3 regions of the Streptomyces sp. NPDC048383 genome follow, and region 2 is predicted to be linked to each of the others. Evidence: riboswitches for the same ligand, from Rfam matches in the RefSeq annotation. Region 2 holds a riboswitch; each other region holds the start of a gene.

Region 1 (4,347 bases), on a different contig from region 2:
TGCAGCGAGCGCTGAGGCTGCTGGAAGCGGCGGGCTCCCACGCTGGGGGAGCTCCGGCGAAACAACTCGCGCGCGAAGCCGGGCTGCAGCTCCCCACCGCGTACCACCTCCTGCGCACCCTCACCCACGAGGGCTATCTGCGCCGCGAGGGAGGGGTGTTCGTCCTCGGACCCGCCGCCGGGCGGCTGGCCGGTGCCGGACTTCAGCAGAAACGTCGCAGCATGATCCTCGACTCCCTCGCGCACTTCCGTGACGCGATCGGAGCCCCCGTCTACTTCGCGGTCTACCGCGAGGGTGAGATCGAGGTCGTGGGCGTCTCGGACACACCCGCCTTCCCCGCCTGCGAGGAGTGGGCCGACTTCCGGGAGACCGGCCACGCGCACGCCATCGGCCAGTGCCTGCTGGGCCAGCTCGACGAAAAATCGCGCAAGGACCACTACGACCGTCACCCGGTCGAGGGCATCACCCCGTACACCGTGCGCGACCTCCACGCACTGGAACAAAGAATCGCTTCCCTGGAGCGGATGCAGCCGGTTACGGAGCGTCAGGAGTACGCGTTGGGTACGGTGTGCGCCGCCATCCCGATCACAGCGGGCGATACCGCCGCAACCATGGCCATTTCGCTCCCCGCGCACCAGGAAAACCGGTTGCCCCATGCGATGGAACGGCTGCGGAGTGAAGTAGGCGCGCTGTTGAGCACCCTCTCGTTCTCTATCAGTATCTGAAAACTCACTCCTTGTGATCTCCCAGCGCTTCCACCACTCTTGTCAAGAGGGCTTGGGGGACCATTCCTGGCCACTTCCACTACAGCGGGGTAGGCAATGCGCGAGTCGGTACAGGCAGAGGTCATGATGAGCTTCCTCGTTTCCGAGGAACTCTCGTTCCGAATCCCGGTGGAACTCCGGTACGAAGCTCGTGACCCCTACGCAGTACGCCTCACCTTCCACCTTCCCGGAGACGCGCCCGTGACCTGGGCGTTCGGCCGGGAACTGCTTCTCGACGGCATCAACAAGCCGTGCGGTGACGGCGATGTGCACATCGCCCCCAGCCACCCGGACGAGCTGTCCGACGTCCACATCCGTCTCCAGGTCGGCGGGGACCGGGCGCTGTTCCGCGCCGGCGCGGCGCCGCTCGTCGCCTTCCTCGACCGCACGGACCGGCTTGTTCCGCTCGGTCAGGAGCGCAACCTGGGTGATTTCGAGGGAGATCTCGACGAGGCGCTCGACAAGATCCTCGCCGAAGCCCAGCACAACGAACGGAACGCCGGCTGAGGGAGGCACCCCCCACCCGTCGCTCAGCGCTTGCGTCGCCGCCCCTTGCCGCCGCGGACCGGCCCCGAAGCCGCCGCGGCGGCCGGGGCGCCCGGCCGGTCCGCCGAGACCACCAGTGCGGCCAGGGCCGTCGTCACGGGCACCGACGCGACGAGGCCGATCGAGCCCACGAGGGTCCGTACGATCTCCTCCGCCACCAGTTCGCTGTTCGCCACCGCTCCTATGCTGCTGTTGGCGATCGAGAACAGCAACAACAGGGGCAACGCGGCGCCCGCGTAGGCGAGTACGAGGGTGTTCACCACGGAGGCGATGTGGTCGCGGCCGATCCTGATCGCCGCCCCGTACAAGGCGCGCGGCCCCATCTTCGGGTCGGCCTGGTGGAGTTCCCACACCGCCGAGGTCTGGGTGACCGTCACGTCGTCGAGTACGCCGAGCGAGCCGATGATCACACCTGCGAGCAGCAAACCGCTCATGTCGATGTCGGGGTAGAGACCGTGGATCAGGCCGGTGTTGTCATCGGTGTTGCCGCTCAGGAACGCCCAGTCGATGAACACCGAGCCCAACAGGCCGATCAGCAACAGCGAGACGAGCGTGCCGAGAACGGCGACCGAGGTCCTCGCCGTCAGCCCGTGGCACATGTAGAGGGCGATCAGCATGATCGCGCTGGCTCCGACGATCGCGACGACCAGGGGGTTCGAGCCCTGCAGGATCGCCGGGAGGATGAACAGGGTCAGGATCGCGAAGCTGATCACGAGGGCGATGAGGGCGAACAGTCCCCGCAGTCGGCCGACCACGACGACGGCCACCGCGAAGATGCCGGCCAACAGCGCCATCGGCAGCTTCCGGTTCACGTCGATCACCGAGTACTGGAGGTCCCGCGGGGCGTCCGGCGCGTGGGCGACGACCACCTCCTGGCCCTGCTCCAACTGCCGCGGCGCCCCCGGCTGGACGATCTCGAAGAAGGCGCGCCCCTTGTCCGGACCGCTGCCGACCACGACGGTGGCCTTCTTGCAGTCGCCGTTCTGCGCGGCGTCCGCCTCGCGGCCCTGGGGGGTCGTGAGGTCGCCCGTCGCCGGTACCTGCGAGGCGTTCACCGATTTGCAGTCGACGCTTTCGAGCGCGACGACCTGCCCCTGCTGGGTCTGCCGGTCGAAGCCCACGCCGGTCCGCTCGTGGGCGGGTGCGCCGCCCGGCCACAGGACCGCCATGCCGATGAAGACGGCCGCGGCGAAGGGGATCAGCACCGCGGCGATGACCTTGCGCAGGTGCTGGGAAACGGGAGCCGCCGGCCCGTGACTGTGGCTGTGGGAATGGCCTGGGGCGGGCACGGCCGCATGCCCGTGGGGTGCGGGCTCATGGTCGTGGTGACCCGTGGGTTCGGTGGGCTCGGTGGGGGGCTGCGGCGAGGACGTCACCGGCAGATCATCGCAAGAGATGAGGGGGCCCACTGTTCAGCACGCCACAGATGACGCTAGCGTGGGGGCACCTTTGCACAACGCGGGAGCTCGGAGCACCGGGCTGAGAGGGCGCTGATCACCGTACGCACATGAGAACGCGTACGGGAAGAGGCTGCGTCGACCGCCGAACCTGTTACCGGGTAATGCCGGCGTAGGGAGATACGGTCTCATGACCATTCAGGACGCACGCACGCCTGCCGTCAGCCAGGACGCCGACGGCGGGAACGAGCGCCAGCCGGGCTGGCACAAGGGTTACGTGGCGGGCTCCCGCCCCGACATCCGGGTGCCCGTCCGCCAGGTCCACCTCACCAACGGCAAGGACGTGACGCTCTATGACACGTCCGGGCCGTACACCGACCCCGGGATCGAGACGGACGTCCGTCGGGGCCTCGCGCCGCTGCGCGAGAACTGGATCATCAGCCGTGGCGACACCGAGGAGTACGCGGGCCGCCCCGCGCGCCCCGAGGACGACGGCATCAAGCACACCTCGCCCCGTGGCGGCCTCAAGAACCTGGACGCGGTCTTCCCGGGCCGTCCGCGGCAGCCCCGCCGCGGCCGTGGCGGGGCCGCCGTCACCCAGCTCGCGTACGCCCGACGCGGCGAGATCACTCCGGAGATGGAGTACGTCGCGATCCGCGAGAACGTCTCCGCCGAGGTCGTCCGCGAAGAGATCGCCGCAGGTCGCGCGGTCCTGCCGGCCAACGTGAACCACCCCGAGATCGAGCCGATGATCATCGGCAAGCGGTTCCTGGTGAAGGTCAACGCCAACATCGGAAACTCCGCGGTCACCTCCTCCATCGAGGAGGAGGTCGACAAGATGACCTGGGCCACCAAGTGGGGCGCCGACACGGTCATGGACCTCTCGACCGGCCGCAACATCCACACCACGCGCGAATGGGTGCTGCGCAACTCTCCCGTCCCGATCGGCACCGTGCCGCTCTACCAGGCGCTGGAGAAGGTCGACGGCCGCGCCGAGGACCTGACCTGGGAGATCTATAAGGACACGGTCATCGAGCAGGCCGAGCAGGGCGTCGACTACATGACGGTCCACGCCGGCGTGCTGCTGCCGTACGTGCCGCTGACCGCCCGGCGCAAGACCGGAATCGTCTCCCGCGGCGGTTCGATCATGGCCGCGTGGTGCCTGGCGCACCACAAGGAGAACTTCCTCTACACGAACTTCGAAGAGCTCTGCGACATCCTCGCGACCTACGACGTCACGTACTCGCTGGGCGACGGCCTGCGCCCCGGCTCCATCGCCGACGCCAACGACGCCGCGCAGTTCGCCGAGTTGAAGACGCTGGGCGAGCTGAACACCATCGCCAAGCGCCACAACGTCCAGACGATGATCGAGGGCCCGGGCCACGTCCCGATGCACAAGATCAAGGAGAACATCGACCTCCAGCAGGAGATCTGCGAAGAGGCGCCGTTCTACACGCTCGGCCCGCTGACCACGGACGTCGCGCCCGCCTACGACCACATCACCTCGGGCATCGGCGCCGCGATGATCGCCTGGTGGGGCACGGCGATGCTCTGCTACGTCACGCCCAAGGAGCACCTGGGCCTGCCGAACCGCGACGACGTGAAGACCGGAGTCATCACCTACAAGATCGCCGCCCACG
Region 2 (4,347 bases):
GGGTGTCGGTGATACCGTTCTCGATCTGCTCGGGCGCCAGGTAGGAGACCGTGCCGAGGACCGAGCCGGTGGTGTTCGTGACGGAGCCCACGGAGCGGACCAGCCCGAAGTCGGCCACCTTCACCCGGCCGTCGTCGCCGATCAGGACGTTCTCCGGCTTCATGTCCCGGTGCACGAAACCGGCCCGGTGGGCGGCGCCGAGGGCGGCGAGGACCGGTTCGAGGATGTCGAGGGCGGCCCTCGGCTGGAGCGCGCCGCGCTCGCGGAGCACGTCGCGCAGGGTGCAGCCGGAGACGTACTCCATCGCGAGGTAGGTGTACGGACCGTCGGTCCCCTGATCGAAGACGGCCACCACGTTGGGGTGGGCGAGGCGGGCCACGGACTTCGCCTCGCGGATGAAGCGGTCGACGAAGGCGCCGTCGGCGGCCAGCGCCGGGTGCATCACCTTCAGCGCGAGGACGCGGTCCAGGCGGGTGTCCACGGCCCGGTAGACCGTGGCCATGCCGCCGGCCGCGATGCGGGCATCGATGCGGTAGCGGCCGTCGAGCACGCGCCCGACGAGGGGGTCATCCAGGGTCGTATCCACCCGGCGATTCTACGAGCGCCCACCGCGCCACCGGCCCGGATGGGGGTGGTTGCAGCGCAGCTGTGACGCACGTCCCCCTCCGGGCAGGCGCCCGCAGACCCCTGCCGGCCCCGCCCGGCAGGGCCAGTACCGCAGGGTCAGGAGGTGAAGGCGGGGCGTTCGGGGTCGAGGGCGGCGCGGCCCTCGACGGGGGAGGAGGCTTCGGCGAAGCGCCGCTGCGGGATGCGACCGGCGCGGTGCGCGAGGCGTCCCGCCGAGACGGCGTCCCGCATGGCCGCGGCCATCAGGACCGGGTCCTGGGCCCGGGTCACGGCGGAGGCCAGCATCACCCCCGCGCAGCCCAGCTCCATGGCCAGCGCGACGTCCGACGCCGTGCCGGCCCCCGCGTCCAGGATGACCGGGACACCGGCCCGCTCGACGATCAGCTCGAAGTTGTGCGGGTTGCGGATGCCCATGCCCGAACCGATGGGGGAGCCGAGCGGCATGATCGCCGCGCAGCCCACGTCCTCCAGCTTGCGGGCGAGCACCGGGTCGTCGTTGGTGTACGGCAGGACGGTGAAGCCCTCGTCCACCAGGACCTCGGCGGCGTCCAGCAGCTCGACGCCGTCGGGCAGCAGGGTGCGCTCGTCCGCGACCACCTCCAGCTTGATCCAGTCCGTGCCCAGGGCCTCCCGTGCGAGGCGGGCCGTGAGCACGGCCTCGCCGGCGGTGAAGCAGCCCGCCGTGTTCGGCAGCACGGCGATGTCGAGCTTCGTCAGGACCGACAGCACCGAGCCCTGCACCGTCGGGTCCAGGCGGCGCATCGCCACCGTCGTCAGTTCCGTCCCGGACGCGGTCAGCGCGCGTTCCAGGACGTCCAGGCTCGGCGCGCCGCCGGTGCCCATGATGAGGCGGGAGGAGAAGGTCCGGCCGCCGAGCGCGAAGAGATCGTCCGCCATCGCCGTCAGCCTCCCTGGACCGCGGTGAGGACCTCGACGCGGTCGCCGTCGCCCACGGGGGTGTGCGGCCACTGCCCGCGCGGGACCACGGTCTCGTTGAGGGCGGCGGCGACGCCCTTGGGCGCCCGGGACAAAGTGGCGACCACCGCGTCGAGGGTGGTGCCGGCCGCGAACTCGCGCGGCTCGCCGTTGACGGAGATGGTCATGCGTAGGACTCCTGACGTGCGGGGGAGAAGCGGCGGGGGGTGAAGGGGCGGGCGATCTCCGGTACGACACCGGTCGCCAGCAACTCCGCCATCACGTCCCCGGTGAGGGGCGTCAACAGGACCCCGTTGCGGTAGTGGCCGGTGGCCAGGTGCAGGCCCGGCAGCTCGGTCGGGCCGAGCAGCGGCGCGTTGTCCGGCGAGCCGGGGCGCAGCCCCGCCAGGGTTTCCACCAGCGGGAGTTCGGTGATGCCGGGCACCAACTCGTGGGCGTCGCGCAGCAGCTCGTAGACGCCGCCGGCGGTGACGGTGGTGTCCCAGCCGAGTTCCTCGCTGGTGGCGCCGACGACGAGCTCGCCGCTCTCGCGCGGCACCAGGTAGACGTGGCTGCCGCGCACGACCGCCCGTACGGTCCGCGACAGGAACGGGCCGTACGCGGCCGGTACCGACAGCCGCAGCACCTGCCCCTTCACCGGCCGTACGGGAACGGCCACCTGGGGCGGTACGCCGGCCAGCCGGCCGCTGAGCGAGCCGGCGGCCAGCACCACCTGGTCGGCGAGCACCTCCGTACCGTCGTCCAGGACGGCGCCCGCCGCCCGGTCCCCGCTGGTGAGGAGCCGGTCCGCCCGGCTGCGGCGCAACGTCACCCCGGAGCGTTCGCAGGCGGCCAGCAGCGCGGCCGCGAGCCGGCGCGGATCGACCTGGTGGTCCCCGTCGACCCGCAGCCCGCCGCGCACCCCGGGCGCCAGCATCGGCTCCAGGCGGCGGCACTCGCGGCCGGTGAGCCACTCGGACTCCAGCCCGCAGCGGCGCTGGAGCGCGTGGAGTTCGCGCAGGTGGAGGCGGTCGTCGGCGTCGAGGGCGACGGCCAGGGTGCCGCAGGCCCGGTAGCCGATGTCCATGCCGCCGGCGGCCTCGTGCAGTTCGGCGGCGAAGTCCGGATAGCGGGCGGCGGAAGCCACGTTGAGCCCGAGCAGGGTCTCCTCGCCGTAGTGCAGTTCCGTGACGGCGGCCAGCATGCCCGCCGCGACCCGGGCCGCGCCGCCGCCCGGGTCCGGGTCGGCCAGTACGACGCGCAGGCCGCGCCGGGCGGCCCGCCAGGCGATGACCAGGCCGATGATCCCGCCCCCGATGACGAGGACGTCGGATCCCTTCCGAGATGAGTGCATGGGCGTCCAGCCCCTCCCTTCGCCGGCATGACCCGGATCAGGTTCGTACGGTCGGAGGCCGGCCAGCCTCCCTCTCAGCCCGGTGCGCCCGGACTCCCGCGATGGGTAACGGTGGCCAGACTAACCCCGTGGCCGGTGGCGGGTAAGGCTGCCTCCCCGCTGCCTCCCGCCGTCCCGCCACCGCCCCGGCGCTGTTCGGCCCGTGGGCTCCCCGCCGTCCCGCCCGGGCCGCCGCACCCGCTATTCCTGACGAATCGTCAGGGAACTAGGCTGGGTCGGGTGAGCGAGCAGACGCAACAGACGAAGCCCGGTGTCGTGATCGTCGGCGCCGGAATGGCCGGGGTGCAGACCGCGGTGGCCCTGCGCGAACAGGGCTTCACCGGCCCCGTGACCCTGCTGGGAGCCGAACCCCACCAGCCCTACGACCGGCCCCCGCTGTCCAAGGCGGTGCTGCTCGGCAAGGCGGAGGACTCCGCCTTCGACGTCGACTTCGAGGGCCTGGACATCGAGCTGCGGCTCGGCACCGAGGTCACCGGCTTGCGGCACGCCGCCCGCGAACTGGACACCGGGGCCGGACCCGTCCCGTACGGGGCCCTCGTCCTGGCCACCGGCGCGCGACCGCTGACCCTGCCCGGCACCGAAGGCGTCCCCGGCGTGCACCTGCTGCGCACCCTCGACGACGCCGCCCGGCTGCGGCCCGTCCTGGCCGCCGCCCCCGCCACCGTCGTCGTCGGGGCCGGCTGGATCGGCGCCGAGTTCGCCACCGCCGCCCGCGCGGCGGGCTGCGCCGTGACCGTCGTCGAGGCGGCGGACCGGGTCCTGGCGGGCGCCCTCCCGGCCGAGGTCACCGCCCCGATGGCGCACTGGTACGCCGAGGCGGGCGCCGAGCTGATCACCGGCGCGAAGGTGGCCGGCGTCGAGGAGGGCCGGGTCCGGCTCGCGGACGGCCGGGAACTGGCGGCGGACGCCGTCGTCGTCGGCATCGGCGCCCGCCCCGCGACGGACTGGCTGGCCGGCACCGGCGTCGACCTCGGCCCCGACGGCTCCGTCACCGCGGACGCCCACCTGCGCACCACCCTCCCCGGGGTGTACGCCGTCGGCGACTGCTCCTCCTTCCCCTCGGCCCGCTACGGTGCGCGGCTGCTGGTCCACCACTGGGACAACGCCCTCCAGGGGCCGCGCGCCGTCGCGGCGAACATCCTGGCGGGGGAGCCCGTACGGGCCTACGACCCGGTGCCGTACTTCTGGTCGGAGCAGTTCGGCCGCTTCGTCCAGTACGAGGGACACCACGCCGGGGCCGACACCCTGCTGTGGCGCGGCGACCCGGGCGGGGCGGGCTGGTCGGTGTGCTGGCTGCGGGACGCCGCCCTGGTCGCGGTCCTGGCCGTCGGCCGGCCGCGGGACCTCGCACAGGGCCGCAAGCTCATCGAGTCGGGCGTCCGGCTCGACCC
Region 3 (4,347 bases), on a different contig from region 2:
CGTGCGCGCCGGGTCGACCAGCCGCAGCGCGGTCTCCCGGCGGCGCACGGTCCATGCGTGCAGGGCGAGGATCGCGCCGACCGCGACGAACTGCACCATCGTCAGGACGGCGGCCGTCGGCAGGTCCAGCAACTGCGCGGTCTGCCGGTAGACCTCCACCTCCAGGGTGGAGTACGCGGGACCGCCCAGGATCTGCACGACGCCGAAGGAGGTGAAGGTGAACAGGAAGACCATCAGCGCGGCGGCGGCGACGGCCGGCCCGAGCGCGGGCAGCGTCACCCGCCGCCACGCCCCGTAACGCCCCGCGCCGAGGACCCGGGCCGCCTCCTCCTGACGGGGGTCGAGCTGGGCCCACAGGCCGCCGACCGTCCGGACGACGACGGCGTAGTTGAAGAAGACGTGCGCCAGCAGGATCGCCCAAACCGTGGTGTCCAGGCGGACTCCCCACAGCTCGTCCAGCAGTCCGCCGCGCCCGACCAGCGCGAGGAACGCCGTGCCGACGACCACCGTCGGCAGCACGAACGGAACGGTGACCACCGCGCGCAACAGTTGCTTGCCGGGGAACTCGAAGCGGGCGAAGACGTACGCCCCGGGCAGCGCGATCAGCAGGGTGAGCACCGTGGAGGCCAGCGCCTGCCAGGTGGTGAACCACAGCACGTCCGCGATGTCGGGCCGGGCCAGCACCTCGCCGATCCGACCGAACTGCCAACCGGAGTCCGTCCTGAGCCCGCGGCCGACGATCGCGGCCACGGGGTAGGCGAAGAACAGCCCGAAGAAGACGAGCGGCACCACCATCAGGCCCAGCCTGACGGCGGTGGTCCGCCCGCCCTCCTTCGGGGAGCTCCCGCGTGCTACTTCACGACGAGCGAGGACCATGCCTTGACCCACTGCTCACGGTTCTTGGCGATGGCGTCCGGAGTGACGTTCTCCGGCTTCTCGATCACCACACCGTGCTTCGTGAAGACCTCCGGCAGCTGCGCGTCCTTGACCACCGGGTTCACGAACATCTGGAGCGGCATGTCCTCCTGGAACTTCTTGCTCACCAGGAAGTCGAGGAGCGCCTTGCCGCCCTCGGGGTTCTTCGCGCCGTTCAGCAGGCCCGCGAACTCGACCTGGCGGAAGCAGGTTCCGGTGGAGACGCCCGTGGGGGCCTCGGCCGGCTGCGGCTCGCCGTAGAGCACCTCGACCGGCGGGCTGGAGGCGTACGAGACGACCAGCGGACGGTCGCCCTTGGCCTTCTTACCGCCCGCGGAGCCCGAGAAGCGCTCGTTGTAGGCCTGCTCCCAGCCGTCGACGACCTCGACGCCGTTGGCCTTGAGCTTGCTCCAGTAGTCCTTCCAGCCGTCCTCGCCGTACTTGCCGACGGAGGCGAGGAGGAAGCCGAGACCGGGCGAGGACGTCGCGGCGTTCTCGGTGACCAGCAGGTTCTTGTACTCCGGCTTGACCAGGTCGTCCAGCGTCTGCGGCGGGGCGAGCTTCTTGTCGGCGAAGTACTGCTTGTCGTAGTTGACGCAGATGTCACCGGAGTCGATCGGGGTGACGCGGTGCTGCGGGTCGAGCACGAACTCGGACTTGATCCCGTCCATGCCCTTGACCTGGTACGGGGTGAAGATCCCGTTGTCGAGGGCCCGCGAGAGCAGGGTGTTGTCGACACCGAAGAAGACGTCGCCGCGCGGGGAGCCCTTGGTCAGGATCTCCTGGTTGAGCGCCGTGCCGGCGTCGCCGGACTTCAGTCGCTTGACGGTGTAGCCGCTCTGCTGCTCGAACTCCTTCAGGACCGAGTCGGTCACGTTGAAGGAGTCGTGGGAGACGAGGGTGACCGTCTTGGACTTCGGGGCGTCGCTCGCGCCGGCGGTCCTGTCCTTGGCGTCGCCGCCGCCGCAGGCGCTGAGCGTGGTGACGCCGAGCGCGGCCACGAGCGCGGCGCCCGCGATCCTCTGGGTGGTGCTCACTGGTTGATTCCTCCTGGGATGACCAGGAGAAGACGCGGCCCTGCCCGGCGCTCTGCGAGAGCGGACGCCGGGCAGGGCGCAACAGCATGAGTGGTGACCGAACTTCCTACCCCGAATGACCGGGGCGAGGTTCAGAGGGTCTGCGGATGACGGATACCGCACTCTCAGCGCTGTGGCGCTCCCCTGTCGGAATATGAAATTGGTTCGGCCACAGGGTACCCCGCGTCCGAATGTGATCGACCATGGCCGAATTTCGGCCCTATCGCTCCGAGGCGGCCAGCTGGCCGCAGGCGCCGTCGATCTCCTGACCGCGGGTGTCCCGTACGGTCACGGGCACCCCGTGGCGGGCGATGGCCTCGACGAACGCCTTCTCGTCCTCGGGCCGCGAGGCGGTCCACTTCGAGCCCGGGGTCGGGTTCAGCGGGATCAGGTTGACGTGGACGCGCTTGCCCTTGAGGAGCTTGCCGAGCAGGTCACCGCGCCAGGCCTGGTCGTTGATGTCGCGGATCAGGGCGTACTCGATGGAGATCCGGCGGCCGGACTTCTCGGCGTACTCCCAGGCCGCGTCCAGCACCTCACGGACGTTCCAGCGGGTGTTCACCGGGACCAGGGTGTCGCGCAGCTCGTCGTCGGGGGCGTGCAGCGAGACGGCGAGCCGGCACTTGAAGCCCTCGTCCGCGAACCGCAGCATGGCCGGGACCAGGCCGACGGTGGAGACGGTGATGCCGCGCTGCGACAGGCCCAGGCCGTCGGGCTCCGGGTCGGTGAGGCGGCGGATGGCGCCGACGACGCGGTTGTAGTTGGCGAGCGGCTCGCCCATGCCCATGAAGACGATGTTCGACAGCCGGGCCGGGCCGCCCGGGACCTCTCCGTCGCGCAGGGCGCGCATGCCGTCCACGATCTGGTGCACGATCTCGGCGGTGGACAGGTTGCGGTCCAGACCGGCCTGGCCGGTGGCGCAGAACGGGCAGTTCATGCCGCAGCCGGCCTGCGAGGAGATGCACATGGTGACCCGGTCGGGGTAGCGCATCAGCACGGACTCGACGAGCGTGCCGTCGTGCAGCTTCCACAGGGTCTTGCGCGTGGTGTCGTTGTCGCAGCTGATGTGACGCAGGACGTTCATCAGATCGGGCAGCAGCTCCTGCTGGAGCTTCTCCCGGGAGGCCGCGGGGATGTCGGTCCATTCCGCCGGGTCGTGGGCGTAGCGGGCGAAGTAGTGCTGGGAGAGCTGCTTGGCCCGGAACGGCTTCTCACCGATCGCGGCCACCGCCTCCCGGCGCTCGGCCGGGGTGAGGTCGGCGAGGTGCCGGGGCGGCTTCTTGACCCCACGAGGGGCGACGAAGGTGAGCTCTCCCGGAACGGGGCGGGCCATGGCAGGTACTCCTTGTAAGACGAAAGGCGCGCCGCAGAAGCAGCGCGCCCTTCAAGAGTAACCGCCCGGCCCGGTCGAGGCTTTTCCTCCACCGGCCGCCCCGGTACCGCGGCGACCGGTGGATCGGCCGCCGATCAGCGGCGGAGCGGCGGACCTCAGCCGGTGCCGACGAAGGCCGCCAGGAGCAGCCACACGACGGGAGCGGTCGGCAGGAGCGAGTCGAGCCGGTCCATGATGCCGCCGTGGCCCGGCAGCAGCGTGCCCATGTCCTTGATGCCCAGGTCGCGCTTGATCATCGACTCGCCCAGGTCGCCCAGGGTCGCGCTGACCGCGACGGCCAGGCCGAGGACCAGACCCTGCCACCAGGAGCCCCCGTCGATCAGGAACTCCATGCACAGCGCGCCGGCGGCCATCGCGAAGGCCACGGCGCCGAACAGTCCCTCGCGGGTCTTCCCGGGGCTGATGCGCGGCGCCAGCTTCGTCCTGCCGAAGCGCCAGCCCACCGCGTAGGCCCCGGTGTCGCTGACGACGGTCAGCACCAGGAACGTGACCACGCGCTGCGGGCCGTCGTCCGCCGTGAGCAGCATCGTGACGAAGGTGGCCAGGAACGGCACGTAGAACGCCGCGAAGACGCCGGCGGTGACGTCCTTGAGGTAGTCCTCGGGCGGTTCCGTCATCCGCCACACCAGGACCGCGAGCGCGGTCAGGGCCATCGCGACCCAGGCACCCTCGGCCCCGCGGACGTAGCCGGCGATGACCATGGCGGCGCCACCGACCGCGAGCGGGACCAGCGGCGCCTTGATGCCCTTCTTCTCCTGGAGCCGGGAGGTGAGCTCCCACAGACCCACCACGACCGCGACGACGACGACACCGACGAAGACGGCCTTGACGATGAACAGCGAAGCGAAGATCACCGCTCCGAGGCCGATGCCGACCCCTATGGCGGCACGCAGATCCCGCCCCGCGCGCTTCTTCTGCGGAGGCGGTGAGGCGTCCTGCGGTGCCTGCGAGGACGGAGGCGGA

The links. A riboswitch is a leader RNA that binds a small molecule or an ion and turns the genes downstream of it on or off. The one in region 2 is predicted to bind thiamine pyrophosphate.
Region 1: another riboswitch for thiamine pyrophosphate. It lies ahead of thiC (phosphomethylpyrimidine synthase ThiC); the one in region 2 lies ahead of thiO (glycine oxidase ThiO).
Region 3: another riboswitch for thiamine pyrophosphate. It lies ahead of AB0D46_RS05245 (thiamine ABC transporter substrate-binding protein); the one in region 2 lies ahead of thiO (glycine oxidase ThiO).

The regions. Positions count from the first base shown of each region.
Region 1 is NZ_JBEZKS010000001.1:185,116-189,462, reverse strand. Features, by position in the region: gene AB0D46_RS00900 (helix-turn-helix domain-containing protein) at 1-725, shown strand, start outside; gene AB0D46_RS00895 (SsgA family sporulation/cell division regulator) at 822-1,271, shown strand; gene AB0D46_RS00890 (YibE/F family protein) at 1,295-2,686, opposite strand; TPP riboswitch at 2,759-2,903, shown strand; gene thiC (phosphomethylpyrimidine synthase ThiC) at 2,898-4,347, shown strand, end outside.
Region 2 is NZ_JBEZKS010000032.1:36,926-41,272, reverse strand. Features, by position in the region: gene pknB (Stk1 family PASTA domain-containing Ser/Thr kinase) at 1-586, opposite strand, end outside; gene AB0D46_RS21865 (thiazole synthase) at 724-1,524, opposite strand; gene thiS (sulfur carrier protein ThiS) at 1,530-1,730, opposite strand; gene thiO (glycine oxidase ThiO) at 1,727-2,896, opposite strand; TPP riboswitch at 2,894-3,006, opposite strand; gene AB0D46_RS21850 (FAD-dependent oxidoreductase) at 3,176-4,347, shown strand, end outside.
Region 3 is NZ_JBEZKS010000004.1:82,933-87,279, reverse strand. Features, by position in the region: gene AB0D46_RS05250 (iron ABC transporter permease) at 1-795, opposite strand, end outside; gene AB0D46_RS05245 (thiamine ABC transporter substrate-binding protein) at 852-1,952, opposite strand; TPP riboswitch at 2,038-2,147, opposite strand; gene rlmN (23S rRNA (adenine(2503)-C(2))-methyltransferase RlmN) at 2,212-3,324, opposite strand; gene AB0D46_RS05235 (phosphatidate cytidylyltransferase) at 3,480-4,347, opposite strand, start outside.